Regions from separate parts of the Psychrobacter sp. AOP7-C1-14 genome, predicted to be linked through region 3. Evidence: predicted binding sites of a transcription regulator. Region 3 holds the regulator's gene; each other region holds the start of a gene.

Region 1 (5,984 bases), on a different contig from region 3:
CGTGCTACTTTGCGAATCTCGAGCCAACATATTGCCAACTGGTTGCATCATGGCGTAGTCAGTGAGCAGCAAGTGATGGATACGATGAAACGTATGGCCAAGGTCGTCGATGAGCAAAATACAGGCGATGCTGACTATCAATTGATGGCAGATGATTTTGATGGGTCTTATGCATTCAAAGCCGCCTGTGATTTGGTCTTCAAAGGACGTGAGCAGCCTAGTGGTTATACGGAGCCATTATTGCATCAAGCACGTCTGGATCTAAAAGCAAACGCTTAGATTTATGGGGTAAATAAGATTCATATTAGGGCATACCAAACGAGCAAGTATGATAATTATTCTTGCTTGTTTGTAACTGTGAAATGTGTCAAAAATAAGTCATAAGGCTGTTGTAAGCGCTATTTATTTATCTATAAATAGCGCTTTGTTTTGGTCGACTGACTGATATCCATTACAATAATTTAAGACTATTAGTATTGGTATTAACCAGTGGTATTCGTATCTAATTGAGTAAATAGAAGTTTTTTAGCGATTGCTCAAATATAAGGCGTTATTTGTTATTCGATAATGGATGTATCGAAAAAGCAAAAAAATATGTTGCAAATTATGTCAAAGTTGATATGCTTGTACTCGAAGTATGAGTTTGGTAACGGATGTTACGCACGGAGCAATAAAGACCAAACGTTACATGGCAGTTGCGTTATTTAATCCCAGTCATGTGTGTCATGGTTTTTTACCTTACTGTAATAGCAATTCGCCACACTTGTTTCTGACTAATCTCGGTAGCCAGTTACACATTATATCTTTGAGGATTTGTGACGATACCATTATGGGCGCCAGCTAATAATAGCTTGCTCATTACTACAATTGTAAAGTGGAGATACCCCATGAAAAAACTACTTTTAGCTACAGCAATCGCAGCCCTATCTGTATCTGCAGCCAATGCAGCACCAACTGTATATGGTAAAGCATTCGTTACTGCTGACTACATCAACGCTGACCGTGATGGTAGTGATGATTTATATGACGTAGATAGCGATTCAGTACAAGTTAACTCAAACATCTCACGCCTTGGTTTCAAAGGTTCTGAAGCGATTACTGCTAACACTGATGTTATCTATCAGTTAGAATATGGTATCGCTATTGATGGTAATGATGACAACATTGGTTTTAAAAGCCGTGATACCTATCTTGGTCTAGACAATAAAGACTTTGGTCAGTTCCGTTTTGGTCGTAACTACTCAGTAACTGACTACATCAACAACGTGACTGTGACTGAAGGTTACTGGGATAACCTAGGTGTTAGTAACCTTGATATGGAAGGCGATGTACTTGACGCTGTAACTATGGCTGATGGCGGTCGTGTTAATGACTCTATCGTTTGGATTGCGCCTAAATACAACGGCTTGCCTTTAGAGCTTGCTCTACAATATGGTGCTGATGAGACATTCGTTTCTGACAGTGATGACCGCGACAGCGGCTACGGTGCTTCATTAATGTTTGACCAAGGTACTGGCTTCACTGCTGGTGTTGCGTATGAAAAAGACATGAGCCAAGCTGGTGATCTTCTACGTGGTAGTGCAACTGTTGATCTAGGTAAATATATGACTGCACCAGTTATGCTAGGTGCTATGTATCAAGTAACTGACTTCGATGACGGTGCTGAAGACGAAAAAGGTTTAATCGTAAGTGCTGAAATGGGTCTAAACAACTTTGCTCGTCCAGCCTCTGTATACGTACAGTACAACGGTACTGAAAACCTAGCTGGTATTGACAACCGTGATTCAGATCAAGTAGTTGTAGGTGGTAAATACAACTTCAAAGACAACATGATTGCTCATGCTTATATCGGTAACAACTCTGCCGAAGACGGAGCTAGCAACACTGATCTTGATATCTTCGCATTGGGTGGCGGTCTAGAATACTTATTCTAATATCACACTTAATTAGATTATAAAAAACTCATCCTTCGGGGTGAGTTTTTTTATGTCATAAAGAATCATAGCTACTATGTAAACTTTGGTTTTTTCATCTTACTGTAATATTTGCTTGGTAAAGTTATGTCTAAGCAGTTCTTATGGCTCGCTATATATTATGGTTTCAAAGGTATACAACCTGAAACTATTACATATCTAATGATCTTAGACCATTTATCACTCAAATCGTAAAGTGGAGATATCCTTTGAAAAAATTACTTTTAGCTTCAGCAATTGCAACGCTATCAGTTTCTACTGTTCAAGCAGCCCCAACTGTCTACGGTAAGGCATTTGTGACTGCTAACTATGTCAATGCTGAACTTGATCGCCAGTCGATGGATTTGCCAAATGATGCTATCTATGTCAATGAAGATAACGACTCTGTACAAGTTAGCTCACACTCTTCACGTTTAGGGTTCAAAGGATCTGAAGCAATAACTGCCAATACAGACGTCATCTATCAATTAGAGTATGGTATTAAAATCGATGACAGTGGTTCAGATAACATTGGTTTCAAAAGTCGCGACACTTATCTGGGTTTAAACAACGAAAACTTTGGCCAATTCCGATTCGGTCGTAACTATTCAGTCTCTGATTATGTTAACAATGTGACTGTAAATGAAGGGTATTGGGATAACATTGGTTCGAGCTCTTTAGGTAATAGCAACACACTAACTGAAGCACTTACCTTGACTGATGGTGAGCGTATCAATAACTCAATCGTGTGGATTGCTCCCAAATACAACGATTTACCAGTAGAGCTTGCACTACAGTATGGCGCTGATGAGTCTTTTGTTTCTGATAGTAGTGATCGCGATAGTGGCTTCGGTGCTTCGTTAATGTTCGATCCAGGTACTGGTTTTACCGCAGGTGTTGGGTATGACAAAGATATGAGTGTCACAGGTGAAATTTTACGCGGTAGTGCTAGTGTCGACCTAGGTAAATACGTGGCTTATCCAGTGAAGTTAGGCGCGCTATACCAACAAGTAGATTTTGATGACTCAAACGATGAAGAGAAAGGTTTGGTGGTCAGTGCTGAAATGGGTCTAACCAACTTCTCACGTCCAGCTTCTGTTTACCTACAGTATGATAAGACTGAGAACTTAGCAGGTCTAGGCGGCAATGATTCTGACCAGATCGTATTGGGCGGTAAGTATAAATTTAAAGACAATATGATTGCACATGCTTATATCGGTAAAAACTCTGCAGATTTAGAAAATGGTCTCTTAGTAGTCAGAGACTATGACGACAATACTTCTGAAGAAGTTGTTGCACGCGGTGATGCGGATGTATTCGCTATCGGTGGCGGTTTAGAATATAAATTCTAAAAAATATTAGACAACGCAACAAAAAACTCATCCTTCGGGGTGAGTTTTTTGTTGCGTAGCGTTTTAATAATAGAAAAATGTTTGCTACCAGCACGAAAACATAAGAGTTTCAGACAGTTTGCATTTTTGCCCTATATTTTATGGCGTATTTTTAGTAAAATCCTTCTTTACCAATTACCGACAGAGTACTATGACCAAGTTTATATTCGTGACCGGTGGGGTAGTGTCCTCACTAGGAAAAGGTATCACCGCAGCTTCTCTTGCAGCGGTCTTAGAAGCACGTGGCGTGACTGTCACGATGACCAAAATGGATCCGTATATTAACGTCGATCCAGGTACAATGAGCCCGTTCCAGCATGGTGAAGTATTCGTCACTGAAGATGGCGCAGAGACCGATTTAGATTTGGGTTATTACGAGCGCTTTTTACGTCACTCAAAAATGAGTAAGAGTAATAACTTTACCAGTGGTCGTATTTATCAGAACGTGTTGAATAAAGAACGTCGTGGTGAGTATCTAGGCGGCACTGTACAGGTTATTCCGCATATTACTGATGAAATCAAAAACAAAATCCTTGCCAGTGGCGAAGGGTATGATATCGCTATTATCGAGATTGGCGGTACGGTTGGTGATATCGAATCACTTCCTTTCATGGAAGCCGTACGTCAGATGCAAGTAGAGCTTGGCCGTAATAGAGCTATGCTAATGCATCTTACTTTAGTACCTTATATTGCTAGCGCGGGTGAAACCAAAACTAAGCCAACGCAGCATTCAGTAAAAGAGCTGCGCTCTATTGGCCTACAGCCTGATATCTTAATTTGCCGCTCTGATCATCATATCTCACAAGACAACCGTCGCAAAATTGCGCTATTTACCAATGTAGAAGAGCGTGCGGTCATCATGTGTGAAGATGCCCAAAGTATTTATCAGATACCGCGCACCTTACACGAGCAAGATCTTGATGATTTAATCTGTGAGCGTTTCGGTCTTGATGTGCCTGAAGCTGATTTGAGCGATTGGGACAAAGTGGTTGAAGCCCAGTTGAATCCAGAAGGAGCAGTGACTGTTGCAATGGTTGGCAAATATGTTGAGCTACCAGATGCTTATAAGTCTATTAACGAAGCGTTGCTACACGCAGGTATCACGCATAAAGTAGATGTGAAGATTGACTACATCGATGCTGAACGTCTAGAAGATGATGACACTTTACTTGCGCAGCTAAACGATGCTGATGCTATCTTAGTACCAGGCGGTTTTGGTGAGCGCGGTACGATGGGTAAGATAAAAGCCATCACTTATGCTCGTGAAAATAATGTTCCGTATCTAGGCATTTGCCTTGGTATGCAGTTGGCTGTGATTGAGTATGCGCGTAATGTACTTAATATTAATGCCAACTCTTCTGAGTTTGATCGTAAGACCGCTGAGCCTATCATTGGTCTGATCACTGAGTGGTTAGATGAGCGCGGCGAGTTACAGATTCGTAGTGATGATTCAGACCTTGGCGGCACGATGCGTCTAGGCGCACAGCAAGCAGAACTGGTTTCTGGTAGTAAGCTAAGCCAAATTTACGGTGCGAGCAATATCACTGAGCGTCATCGTCATCGCTATGAGATGAATAACCGTTACATCGAGCCATTAGAGCAAGCAGGTATGACCATATCTGGTTATTCTGCCAAGCAGCATTTGGTAGAGTCGGTTGAGATTTCTGAGCATCCATGGTTTGTTGCTGTACAGTTCCATCCAGAGTTCACTAGCTCTCCACGTGGTGGTCATCCACTGTTTAATAGCTTTGTAAAAGCTGCTAAGAACCATAGCGAAACAAAGTAGTTCTTATAGAAAAGTAACTCTTATAAAGTAGTGCAGAGTAAAAGTATTTATTAAAAAAGACTGATCTTCGGATCGGTCTTTTTTTTGCTTAATTTAAACTGTTTGTTGTTATTAGCCAGTAATCATTTTGACTAATGACGTCTAATTACGCTTGCATACTTTTTTTAATTGGGCTATCGGTTACAATATGGGACAGACATATCAATAACAAAATAAGAGGTAACGGCTTCATGGAAAATTTATTGTCCGCGCAATCACATATCACGCTTAATACTCCTAGCAACGATACGATTAACATTGGTAACGACCAGCCTTTCGTATTGTTCGGTGGTATGAATGTTTTAGAGTCTAAAGAATTGGCGTTTGAGATTGCTGAGCAGTATGTTGATATTTGCCAGCGCCTAGGTATCGACTATGTTTTTAAAGCGAGCTTTGATAAAGCCAATCGTTCAAGTCTACATTCGTACCGTGGACCTGGTTTAGAGCAGGGGATCGATTGGTTAGGTCAAATCAAAGAAAAATTCCAAGTACCGATTATCACGGATGTGCATGAACCCTATCAAGCAGCACCAGTCGCTGAAGTGGCTGATATTATTCAGCTACCTGCGTTTTTGTCACGTCAGACGGACCTAGTACATGCGATGGCAAAAACAGATGCCATTATTAACATTAAAAAGGCGCAGTTTTTGGCCCCCCATGAAATGCGTCATATCGTCAATAAGTGCTTAGAGGGCGGTAATGATAAGCTCATACTTTGTGAGCGTGGTAGTGCCTTTGGATATAATAATCTGGTCGTTGATATGCTTGGTTTTGATACCATGAAGCAGATGGATATTCCGGTATTTTTTGATGTAA
Region 2 (5,984 bases), on a different contig from region 3:
GTAATCAGATACGCGTGCGGCTTGCTGCATATTGTGAGTGACAATAGCAATGGTGTAGTCGTTTTTCAGATCTTCGATCAAATCTTCGATAGCACCAGTTGAGATAGGATCCAGTGCTGATGTCGGCTCATCAAGCAACAGCACTTCAGGCTTGGTCGCGACGCTACGTGCGATGCACAGACGCTGCTGCTGGCCACCTGATAACGACAGTCCTGATGCTTTTAGCTTGTCTTTCACTTCTGGCCATAGCGCTGACTTTTTCAGTGCCCACTCTACGCGATGATCCAGCTCGGCCTTGCTTAGTTTTTCATACAGTCGTACACCAAAGGCGACATTGTCATAAATTGACATCGGGAACGGTGTTGGCTTCTGGAAAACCATACCAACTTGTGCACGTAGCAAGTTCACATCAATGTCTTTACCCAAGATATTTTTGCCATCTAGATTGATACTGCCTTCTGCACGCATACCAGGATATAGATCATACATACGATTGAAGGTGCGCAATAACGTAGACTTACCACAACCTGAAGGACCAATAAAAGCGGTCACTTTTTTATCAGCAATATCGATATTGATGTTTTTCAATGCTTGAAAATCATCGTAATAGAAGTTTAGATCTCGAACTTCCATTTTTGCCGCAGGCATGTTCTTGGGAATATCTTGAATCGTTTGCTTATTAAAATCAGCAGTGTTTGGTTGCTGAACTTGTGCGCTAGTAGACATGGGTCTATTTAATAGGCTACCTGTTGCCGTATCAAAGTTATCAGCAGTCGTGCTCGTACGGACGTTGCTTAGGACATCATTCATAATGTTTCAACCTAGCTTAATTAATTTCGTATAAGTTTAAGTAAATGCTTAGCGTGTAGCGTGCTACGGTCTGCTCTCAGCTCTTATTTGGGCTGACCTCTACCACCGATAAATCTTGCCAAAATATTCAATACTAGGACAGACGCCGTGATGAGCAATGCTGCCGCCCAAGCCAATGTATGCCAGTTGTCGTAAGGACTCATCGCAAACTGGTAGATGGTATTGGGTAAGTTAGCAATGGGCTGACCCATATCTGTACTGAAGTATTGGTTATTGAGTGCGGTAAACAGTAATGGTGCTGTCTCACCAGTGATTCGAGCAAATGCCAATAGCACACCTGTGGTTAGTCCAGCTCTAGCCGCTTTTACCGTAACTTGCGTGACCAGTTTCCATTTAGGAGTTCCTAGCGCATAGGCTGCTTCACGTAGACTATTAGGCACTAGATTCAGCATATTTTCTGTCGTACGCACGACCACTGGAATAACAATCAATGCCAACGCCAATGCGCCTGCCCAACCAGAGAAACTTTGACCTTTTACCATCAGTGCATAGATAAATAGACCGATGACAATTGATGGTGCTGACAATAAAATATCGTTTAAGAAGCGAGTGACATTGCCAAGCGTACTGCCTCTAGAAAACTCAGATAAGTAAATACCTGTCATAAGACCAATAGGCGCACCAATAAACAGTCCTGAAAATGCGAGCATCACCGAACCAACAATGGCATTACGTAAACCACCAGCACTCATCGGTGGTGGCGTATCAGCGGTAAAAATTGGCAGTTGTACCATGCCTTGGAAGCCTTCAACAAACAAAGTTACCAAAATCCATGACAACCAGAACAGGCCAAAAACCATCGCTGTCATAGCAAAGCCTAAACCTAACTTGTTGGTCAAGCGACGCTTGTTGTAAAGACTTTGATTGTAGCGGGTAGCACCGTTTGGCTTAGTTGGTAGTGGTGCATTGATCGCATTGTTAGCAGGCATAATGTTTATTTCCCATATCTTTTATCAATATCTATCAAGGTTCAATAAATCGGTAATAGACTTATCGGTTACCTGCTTTGTGATCCATGCGCATGAGCATCAGTTTTGCTAAAGACAACACAATGAAGGTAATGACAAATAAGATTAAGCCTAGATGTAGTAAAGATGCCAGATGTAGCTCACTAGACGCTTCAGCAAACTCATTGGCCAAGGCCGAGGTAATCGTCACACCAGAAGTAAATAGGCTTGGACTGATATTAAACGCATTACCAATCAAGAAAGTCACTGCCATCGTCTCACCCAATGCACGACCAAGACCCAAAATCACGCCGCCAACGACACCAGCTTTGGTATAAGGCAGAATAATTTTGAACATGACTTCCCAAGTTGTCGCACCCATACCATATGCAGACTCTTTAAGTAAATCTGGTACAACAGAGAAAACATCACGCATGGTGGCGGCGATGAACGGTATGATCATAATGGCAAGCACTAGGGACGCGGTAAACATACCCAATCCCATAGGCGCACCTGCAAAAAGCTTACCGACAATAGGTAAAGGGCCGATATGCTCAATGAACCACGGCTGAATGTGATCACCAAAGAATGGCGCAAATACAAATAATCCCCACATGCCATAGATGATAGATGGGATACCAGCCAATAACTCAATGGCGATACCAAGGGGTTTTTTGAGAAACTTAGGACACATCTCGGTTAAAAATATGGCAATACCGAAACTGACTGGAACAGCAATAACAATGGCGATAAATGAAGTAATTAAAGTACCGTAAATAGGCGCTAATGCACCGTATTCATTGGCAACTGTATCCCAATTATTACTGGTATAAAACCCCAAACCAAACTCTTGAATACTCGGCCATGCTCCAATAATTAGAGACACCAAAATGCCCCCTAGAGATAGGAGGACGAGTATGGCAAACGCTTTGGTAGAATTCACAAATAAAGCGTCGTAACGTTTTTGTTTAGCCAGTTGGGACCTTAAGTCTGTCATAAGTGTCTCAGCATTGAATGGGATGAATCGAAATATTAAAAAGATGTATCTCAGGTTTTAACACAACAAACTTAAACAGTATGAGTAAATATCTCTATCGAGATGTATTCAACAAATTTGCTGTGTTAAAACCTCTCAAACAACTACCGGAGAATAGTTATTCGAGAGGGTAACTTGTTGGATGCTAAATAGTATTTAGCAGAAACAAATTACTGAGCTGGCTTGTAAACAGGTTGTCCATCGCTACCTTGGACTTCATTCCACTTCTCTTTGAACAAGGCTACTGCTGTGTCAGAAAATGGTACGTAGTCTAATGCCATAGCATCATCATCACCTTGGCTATAAGCCCAGTCAAAGAAGTTCAACACGCCTGCGACTTGCTGAGGATTTTCTGGTTGCTTATGTACCAAGATAAAGGTCGCAGCAGCGATTGGCCATGCTTGGTCAGTCTCAGAGTTGGTGATGACCTTATAGAAGCCTTCTTGTTGTGACCAGTCAATATCACCTGCCGCAGCAAATGTCTCAGCAGATGGCTGTACGATGTTGCCAGCTGCATTTTCTAGCGCAGTATGTGACATTTTGTTTTGCTTAGCGTAAGCATACTCAACATAGCCGATAGAGTTTTTCATGCGGTTTACGTAGCTTGAAACACCTTCATTGCCTTTACCACCTGCACCAGTAGCAGAGGTCGGCCACTTAACAGTTTTATCAACGCCAACGGTGTCTTTCCAGTCTGGTGAAACCTTGGCAAGATAATCAGTAAAGTTGAAAGTCGTACCTGATCCATCTGAGCGGAAAACCGTTGTGATTGCTGCGTCTGGCAAGGTCAGGTCTGGGTTCATGGCTTGAATAGCAGGGTCATTCCAGTTACTGATTTTACCTAAATAGATATCGGCCAACGTTGTACCGTCCAGCTTTAGTGCACCTGGCTCAACGCCATCAATATTGACGATTGGTACCACACCACCGATGACTGTTGGGAACTGAATCAAACCTGCTTCGTCTAGCTCTTCAGGCGTCATCGGTGCATCAGAAGCACCGAAATCTACTGTTTTTGATTGAATTTGTTTGATACCACCAGATGAACCAATCGACTGATAGTTGACTTGGCCGCCGGTCGCAGCATTGTAGTCATATGACCATTTCGCGTAGATAGGCTGCGGGAACGACGCACCTGCACCTGTAATGTTCATAGCGATGTTTTCAGCAGATTTAAAATCTGACGTAGCAGAAGATGCTGTTTGAGAGGTTGTTTCAGCTGTTGTCACAGCGCTACTGCTAGTGTCAGCAGTTGGCTCTGTCGTATCTGTTGACTGATTACACGCCGTAAGCATTAATGTACAACTGACGGCCACTGCTAATAACGAATAACGCATGTAAGACTCCTGAAGTTTAACAACGGTATAAAAAAGCATTGCTTGTGATATGCGTGTTATCTTGCCAAATCTTTATGACACTTTAATGACAACTTCTAGAATCCTTAATTCGCTTTACATAATATTTGAACAATTTGTCTGCAGCCTAGTAATACTGAGCACCCTCACCTATTAACATCAGAAAAATTATTCACGAAAATATTGATCCGCGTGTGTGATATAGGATATTCACATCCAAATATCATTAGCTGTTACTACATAATTTTGTTAGTATAAAAACTGATTTACAACACTGACAGACTCGGGGTGCGGTGTATTTTTGGCTCACTTTATTAAATTTGCTTTATTAAAGTAGCTGCCTTGATACATTCGCTGAGAGATCACCCGCCGAACCTGATGCGGTTAGTACCGACGCAGGGAAGTCTTAAGCACTTTGTTATTTATGACAAAGGGCGCGTAGAAATACATTTTTATCGTCACTACTGTCTTAATATGCGTGATGCATAATCAGACAAGAAGAGAGGATATCAAGCTGCGTCCAATATTTGATGACCATCACTCGCGACAATTTTTTTGTCGATGGTGTTTGTTTATAATATAAACTTGTCTAGATGATGGATGCCTACCCCCGCAGATACTGGCGGTGTTGATTTTATTCAAAAACCAACACGCTAGGACAGCATATGACTACTGCAGACACCACCTCAATTGCACCGAAAGCCCAAACGCATAACTCAGCCGACAACACAACGCTTGCTTCAAATGCTACTGACACGAACAACGTCAAAGCAGATAAAAAAGCAGATGCGCTAAAAACCCCTGCTCACCGTGCCGCAAGTGATGCCCGTTTCGAAGAAGATGCGCGCGACTTACACCGTATTTTACCTGCCTCAAGAAAAGTCTATATCGAAGGCTCAAGACCTGACATTCAAGTACCGATGCGTGAAATTAGCTTGGCTGATACGCCTGTTGGCGGTGCTGGAGATAAAGACGGTGAGCATAATCCGCCATTTTATGTGTATGACACCTCAGGTGTATATACCGATCCTAATGTCGAAATTGACTTGACTAAAGGTCTACCAAAACTACGTGAAAGCTGGATAAATGAACGCGGTGATACCGAACAATTAAGCGGACTGTCTAGCTCTTACGGACAAGCTCGTGCCCGTGATATTACCACTGCCAACCTTAGATTCGCTCATATCGACAAACCAAGCCGTGCCAAAAATGTCGATGGAAAAGCTGGCAACGTCACGCAAATGTACTACGCGCGTCGCGGCATTATCACCCCCGAGATGGAATATATCGCCATACGCGAAACGCAAAAGCAGCATGAACTGACCGATATGCGTCAACACGATGGCGAAAGCTTCGGTGCAAACACGCCTCAAATTATCACCCCTGAATTTGTCCGTGATGAAGTGGCGGCTGGACGCGCAATTATCCCAAACAATATCAATCACCCTGAATCTGAGCCGATGATCATTGGGCGCAACTTTTTGGTGAAAATCAATGCCAATATCGGTAACTCAGCGTTGGGTTCATCTATTGATGAAGAAGTGTCCAAAATGACGTGGGCCACGCGTTGGGGTGCGGATACCATTATGGATTTATCGACAGGTAATCACATTCATGAAACCCGTGAGTGGCTAATCCGTAATTCGCCTGTGCCGATTGGTACGGTACCTATTTATCAAGCACTAGAAAAAGTCGATGGTGTGGCAGAGGACCTCACGTGGGAGATATTCCGTGATACGTTAATCGAGCAAGCAGAGCAAGGCGTAGATTACTTTA
Region 3 (5,984 bases):
TAGTGATATTGCCACCCTTTGGCGTATATTTTATTGCATTGATCACCAAGTTAGACAATGCGCTATTCAAGTACATCTCTGACCCGTATAACCCGTCATAGGTATCTATATGCAAATGAATAATGTGTTTGTACGCTTGGTTATACGCTTGTGCATCGTCGTAGATATTGGTCAGTAGCTTAGTCATATCGATGTAATGCAGCTCGTGCGATTCTTCAATCTCAATTTTAGACAATAGTAGTAAGTCATTTACGATTCTGTTCATACGGGCAGTTTGCTGCGTCATCAACTCAAAACCGCGACGCCATTGTGGCGGCATATCTGGCTGATCGGAGAAATTTTCCAGATAGCCCATCATTACAGTTAAGGGTGTTCTAAGCTCGTGTGAGACATTCGCCACAAAATCCTGACGCATTTGTTCTAAGTGCCGCAGGCGGGTCACATCGTATACAAACAGCAGTTTTTCATCGCCGAAAGGGGTCAATTCGCACTTCAGGTATCGGCTAGGATCTCGCCATGATTCTATATGGACGCCATCGTTAGGTATCGTTGTGCCTTCATAATACTGGCGAAACTCAGGCACGGCGATAAAGTCAAAGATGTTCTGACCTTTATCTTCTGGTTGCAGCAGTAATAAGTCTTGTGCTGCTTGATTCCACCATTCTAGGCCGTCATTGTTATTGAGCAGAATCACGGCATCGCGCAAGGCTCGTAGTGCACTGCCAATTTTTTTGAGTTGCTCTGCTGTACTTTGAGTAGAGATTTGCTCTAGTAAAGCTGATTGCTCACTTTGTGCTGGCGCTATCTTGTCCATTTTTTATCCTTACTACTATCCGCTGCCTCAATATTGCTGCGGCATTATTTGTACAAGATTAACTCGGCTCAATCAGGCTAGAAAATCGATAGCCTGTTCCACGTACCGTCTGTATCAATGTATCACACTCATAAGGCCGCAGTAATTTACGTAGACGTTTGATATGCACATCGATGGTTCGATCTTCAATATATACATTACCACCCCATACCTGATCCAGTAGCTGCGTTCGTGTATAGGCGCGCTCAGGGTGGCTCATGAAAAATGCCAATAGGCGATATTCTGTAGGTCCCACATCAACGATTTTACCCGCAGCTGTCACTCGCTGGCTTTTGGTATCTAAACTTAACTGTCCAATTTCGATAGGTTTGTCGCTACTCATCGCGCTACTACGACGTAGTACAGCTTTGATTCTAGAAATCAGTTCACGAGTCGAAAAAGGCTTGGTCATATAATCATCTGCGCCTGCATCAAGACCATGTACCTTACTATCTTCTTCACTTTTTGCCGTTAGCATAATGACGGGTATTTCAGAGAGTAGCTCGTCGTTTTTTAGCATGCGACAAAAATCCACACCGCTCTTGTCACCCGGTAACATCCAATCTAATAGTATTAACGACGGTCTGTGATCGACCACTTGCTGATGCGCCTCTGACACGTCAGCTGCTTGCAAGCTATCAAATCCAGCCATCTCTAGCGTCATGACAACCATTTCACGAATCGCAGGCTCATCTTCAACAATCAAAATTTGCTCATTATACATAGGACATTCTCGGTGTTAGCGGACAAAATCTAGCATGTAAAAAGGCGATATATACTCACCAGTCTCTATCTATTAAACGGATTAATTATGACAGCTTGATGACACTCTAAAATCAGATTTCTAACAAAAAATTAAGCGGCCCATCATTGACGCTCGACACTTGCATATCCGCACCAAACTGACCCGTTGCTACGTTCGAATGCTTGGTTTTGGCATAATCGACCAGTTGTTCAAATAGCGCTTGCGCAGCAGCAGGTGCCATCGCACCACCAAAGTCTGGTCGACGACCTTTGTCTGTTTTTGCCATCAAGGTAAATTGCGAGACTAATAATAGCCCTCCACCAACCTGCTGAACGTTTTTATCCAGTTTACCAAATTTGGTAGGATCGTCATCATTTTCAAAAATACGATAAGTCAGTATTTTATCGATCATACGCTGTGCAGCAGCAAAATCGTCTTCGTGACCCAAGCCGATATACGCCAATACCCCATGCTCAATCTCACCAATACACTGCTGGTCAACAACCACACTAGCGCGCTTCACCCGTTGTATGAGTGCTTTCATTTACTGATTCCTTAACAGATTATGGCCATACAATAATATGCTGTCCATGATAAAATACCGTCATTAACTTGACTATTATTTATTACATTACACCTTATTTTGGTAGCCTTATTATGAATGTATTTACCACCTTACAACAGCTTGTACCGCAGCAAAAGCTCAGTAAAGTCGCTGGTCGTTTGGCCGCCAGTCGCCACCCTTATGTCAAACGCACTTTTATTCGTAGCTTTGCCAAAGCTTATAACATAAGCTTAGACGAGTACGAGCGCCAAAGTCTGAACGCTTACGAAAGTTTTAATGACTTTTTTACCCGCGAGCTTAGAGAAGACGCTCGTGCCATCGACGCCACTGCAAACGGTATCGTGAGTCCTGCGGACGGTATTATCTCTCAGCTAGGACAAATCGAAGACCACAAGCTACTGCAAGCAAAAGGTCGTCACTATGATATCGGCCAATTGCTTGCTGATAGTGAAGATGGCAGTTATTTTGCTGATGGTAGTTTTGCGACCATCTACTTGGCACCTAGTAATTATCACCGTGTGCATATGCCATTTACCGGCACATTGACCAAGACTCGATATGTACCTGGCACCCTGTTTTCGGTCAACAATACTACGGCGGCTAATGTGCCGGATTTGTTTGCGCGTAATGAGCGTTTGGTCTGTATGTTTGATACCAAGTATGGCAAAGCAGCCGTTGTGATGGTTGGCGCTATGATCGTTGCTGGTATTGAAACTGTCGCCACTGGCAAGATTGCTCGTACTGATGACATATTTGAGTCCGATCATGACATGCAGTTTGCAGCAGGCGAAGAGCTTGGACGCTTCTATTTGGGCTCAACGGCTATCGTGGTATTACCAAAAGCAGCAAAGGCTGATTGGCTAGAGAGTATGCAAGCCAATGGCATCGTGCAAATGGGTCAATTGCTAGGAATGGCAAACGCTCAATAGCATACTTATATAAAAACGATCAAAATATTAGCCCAGTTAAGCGTACCTCATCATGCTTAACTGGGCTTTTTTTATACCTGCTATTTATATAAATTTACGCATCAATCAGCCAGCCCTGTTGAGTGGCATATTTAATATTACGTGAGAGCCAATCATGGATAGGAGGGAAGCTATCTTTGATAAATGCATGAGCACCCGCCACCTGCGAGCGCGTAACACCAAGCTCAACCCACGTTTTACCGTTGGTATTTAGGTTAAGTAAAAACGGCAATAAGCGATCAATGACTCTGAGCAACTGGCTTTCTTTGCTGTTTCCTGTTTCCTGCGCTTCCCAAACCTCACTCAAATCACTAATACCATTGCCTCTCTCACGTTGCAATCTGGCAATGCCTGCACGTTCTTCAACGTGTGCATCAGTACGCGTATCAGCATACAAAAAAGTATCGCCCGCATCAATTTCACCCAAATCATGGACTAATGCCATCTTCAGCAACTTTTCATGATTGACGTCTAGCGCAAATAATTCAGCAATTGACCAACAGGCCATCGCTAAATGCCAAGAATGTTCAGCAGAGTTTTCTTTGCGAGTAGTCTGTGTCACATAGCTGCGGCGATTCACGCGTTTGAGCGCATCTAACTCCAATAAGAAATGAGTAACCTCGTCGATGTTGATATGTGAAGTAGATTCGGAATTAGTGAGTGATATAGAGCTGGCTTGCGACATTATTTTTTCTCTGGTTTTCTCTAGTTATTGGTTTTAATGCTTATAAGTTCTAGCGATTTTAAGTTCCATTGTTCAAGGTATTATAGTTAGTTTGTTATCTAACAATGACCAAAAGACTATTACCGTTATCAAAAAAATAGCGCTTATTTTACCAAGCGCTATCTATTATAAGTTAGAAGATAAATTATTAAATTGAGTCCCTATTTATCCAAGTCTTTAAGCAACTAAAGCCTAACCACCTACTTAATTAGATTAATAATGGTTTTAAATGCAGGATCCTCACTGCTACGGCACAACTCAAATAATATTGATTCGACAGTGCTGATTACCCCACCCGCACGGCGAATACGGCGAATTGCTTGCTTCTTGTCATAAGGAAAACGAGAACCTACCGCATCACCGATAATAACAGGCTGCATCCCATTGTCTAACAAATCTAGTGCTGTCTGCATGATACATACATGCGCCTCAGCACCAAAAAGTAGCACAGTGCTTCGGTTTTGCTGGGCCAAATGGTGCCATGAATCATTGTTATCGCAGGCACTAAACGTCACCTTTTCAAAGCTCTTGGCATTATCTTCTTCGAGTACTTCGCGTAGCTCTGGCAAGGTATCGCCCAAGCCTTTTTTATATTGCTCATTGAGCATGATGGGAACATTGAGCGCCTGTAGCCCTTTAATAAGAGTAATGGTTTTTTTGATGATATTTTCGTGATCATAGATATGCGGCGTTAAGCGCTCTTGCACATCAACAATCATTGCTTGGGTATTCTCACGAGCGATTCGATAGGTACGATCATTAATCATAGTAGACATAGTACACTCCTTGTACGGCTGACAGTTTCAACTAAAAGCTATTTTAGAATTATCATAAACATTGCCACGGTTCATCTTTCTCTTATTTAGTCATAGTTTCATGAATGCGTCAATGGAGATAATTTTTAATCGCTGTAATACTTTGGTTTTCGAATCCATGATTTACTAACTGGCTAAATATTAATTTAACCCATAAAAAAACCTCCAGCCATTATGACTAGAGGTTTTTTATTAGCAGGTAACTACTTATTGAATGTTTAAATAGTCTTACTCATACAAATGAGACTATATGAAATACTCAATATTAAACACGTTCAATAACAGTAGCGATACCTTGGCCAAGACCAATACACATCGTCGCTAGACCGATTTCAGTACCTGACTGTTCCATTGCGTTTAGTAGTGTCACTGTGATACGAGCGCCAGAACATCCTAGTGGATGACCTAGAGCAATGGCACCACCGTTGATGTTGACGATGTCTTGCTTGTCAGTCAAGTTCAGACCTTTTAGTACTGATAGACCTTGAGCAGCAAATGCTTCGTTCAGCTCGATGGTCTGCATATCATCAAGACTCATGCCAGCACGTTTTAGCGCTTTTTGGGTAGCAGGTACAGGACCGTAACCCATGATAGCTGCATCACAACCAGCAACTGCCATGCTACGGATACGAGCGCGTGGTTTTAGACCTAAGTCTTTAGCTTTTTGTGCGCTCATAACTAGCATCGCAGATGCACCGTCAGACAATGCAGATGAGGTTGCCGCTGTTACTGTACCACCTTTTGGATCAAACGCTGGACGTAGCTTTTGCATTTGCTCCATTGTTGCGTCTGGACGAATCACTTCATCAACTGTACATAGTTGTAGACGGCCAGCAGCATCATGACCTTCGATACCGATGATTTCATTGTCAAAACGACCTTCAGTGGTTGCAGCCCATGCACGGCGATGTGACTCAAGACCAAACGCGTCTTGCTCTTCGCGCGTGATGTTGTTCATACGGCCTAGCATCTCAGCAGTCAAGCCCATCATGTTTGACGCTTTTGCATAATGTTTAGAAGCAGCAGGGTTCAAATCAACACCGTGCATCATGCCTACGTGGCCCATATGCTCAACACCACCGATGATGAAGATATCACCTTGGTTGGTCATGATTTGAGCAGCCGCAGTATGTAGCGCCTGCATAGAAGAACCGCATAGACGGTTAACCGTTTGGCCACCAGCAGTTTTTGGAATACCAGCTAGTAGACCGATGTTACGACCGATGTTCAAGCCTTGCTCTAGCGTCTGGTTTACACAGCCCCAGATAATATCTTCGATATCATTGGTGTCAAAGTCATTACGTTCTACTAGCG

What was found. The regulator PhoB, encoded in region 3, activates phosphate uptake and scavenging genes when phosphate is short. The targets are predictions, from matches to a motif close to TGTCATNAANCTGTCATAA.
Region 1: ACT3QN_RS05055 (porin) is a predicted target of PhoB. The motif match lies at 2,027-2,045, and genes of this name have one in related genera.
Region 2: pstS (phosphate ABC transporter substrate-binding protein PstS) is a predicted target of PhoB. The motif match lies at 4,263-4,281, and genes of this name have one in related genera.

What each region holds. Positions count from the first base shown of each region.
Region 1 is NZ_JBQSVH010000004.1:109,668-115,651, forward strand. Features, by position in the region: gene ACT3QN_RS05045 (malate synthase G) at 1-279, shown strand, start outside; gene ACT3QN_RS05050 (porin) at 888-1,934, shown strand; gene ACT3QN_RS05055 (porin) at 2,183-3,304, shown strand; gene ACT3QN_RS05060 (CTP synthase) at 3,495-5,129, shown strand; gene kdsA (3-deoxy-8-phosphooctulonate synthase) at 5,360-5,984, shown strand, end outside.
Region 2 is NZ_JBQSVH010000002.1:100,834-106,817, forward strand. Features, by position in the region: gene pstB (phosphate ABC transporter ATP-binding protein PstB) at 1-726, opposite strand, end outside; gene pstA (phosphate ABC transporter permease PstA) at 894-1,799, opposite strand; gene pstC (phosphate ABC transporter permease subunit PstC) at 1,861-2,814, opposite strand; gene pstS (phosphate ABC transporter substrate-binding protein PstS) at 3,024-4,190, opposite strand; TPP riboswitch at 4,483-4,627, shown strand; gene thiC (phosphomethylpyrimidine synthase ThiC) at 4,874-5,984, shown strand, end outside.
Region 3 is NZ_JBQSVH010000012.1:46,163-52,146, reverse strand. Features, by position in the region: gene phoR (phosphate regulon sensor histidine kinase PhoR) at 1-814, opposite strand, end outside; gene phoB (phosphate regulon transcriptional regulator PhoB) at 873-1,577, opposite strand; gene dtd (D-aminoacyl-tRNA deacylase) at 1,690-2,142, opposite strand; gene asd (archaetidylserine decarboxylase) at 2,256-3,092, shown strand; gene ACT3QN_RS09125 (HD domain-containing protein) at 3,187-3,816, opposite strand; gene ACT3QN_RS09120 (isochorismatase family protein) at 4,056-4,631, opposite strand; gene fadA (acetyl-CoA C-acyltransferase FadA) at 4,936-5,984, opposite strand, start outside.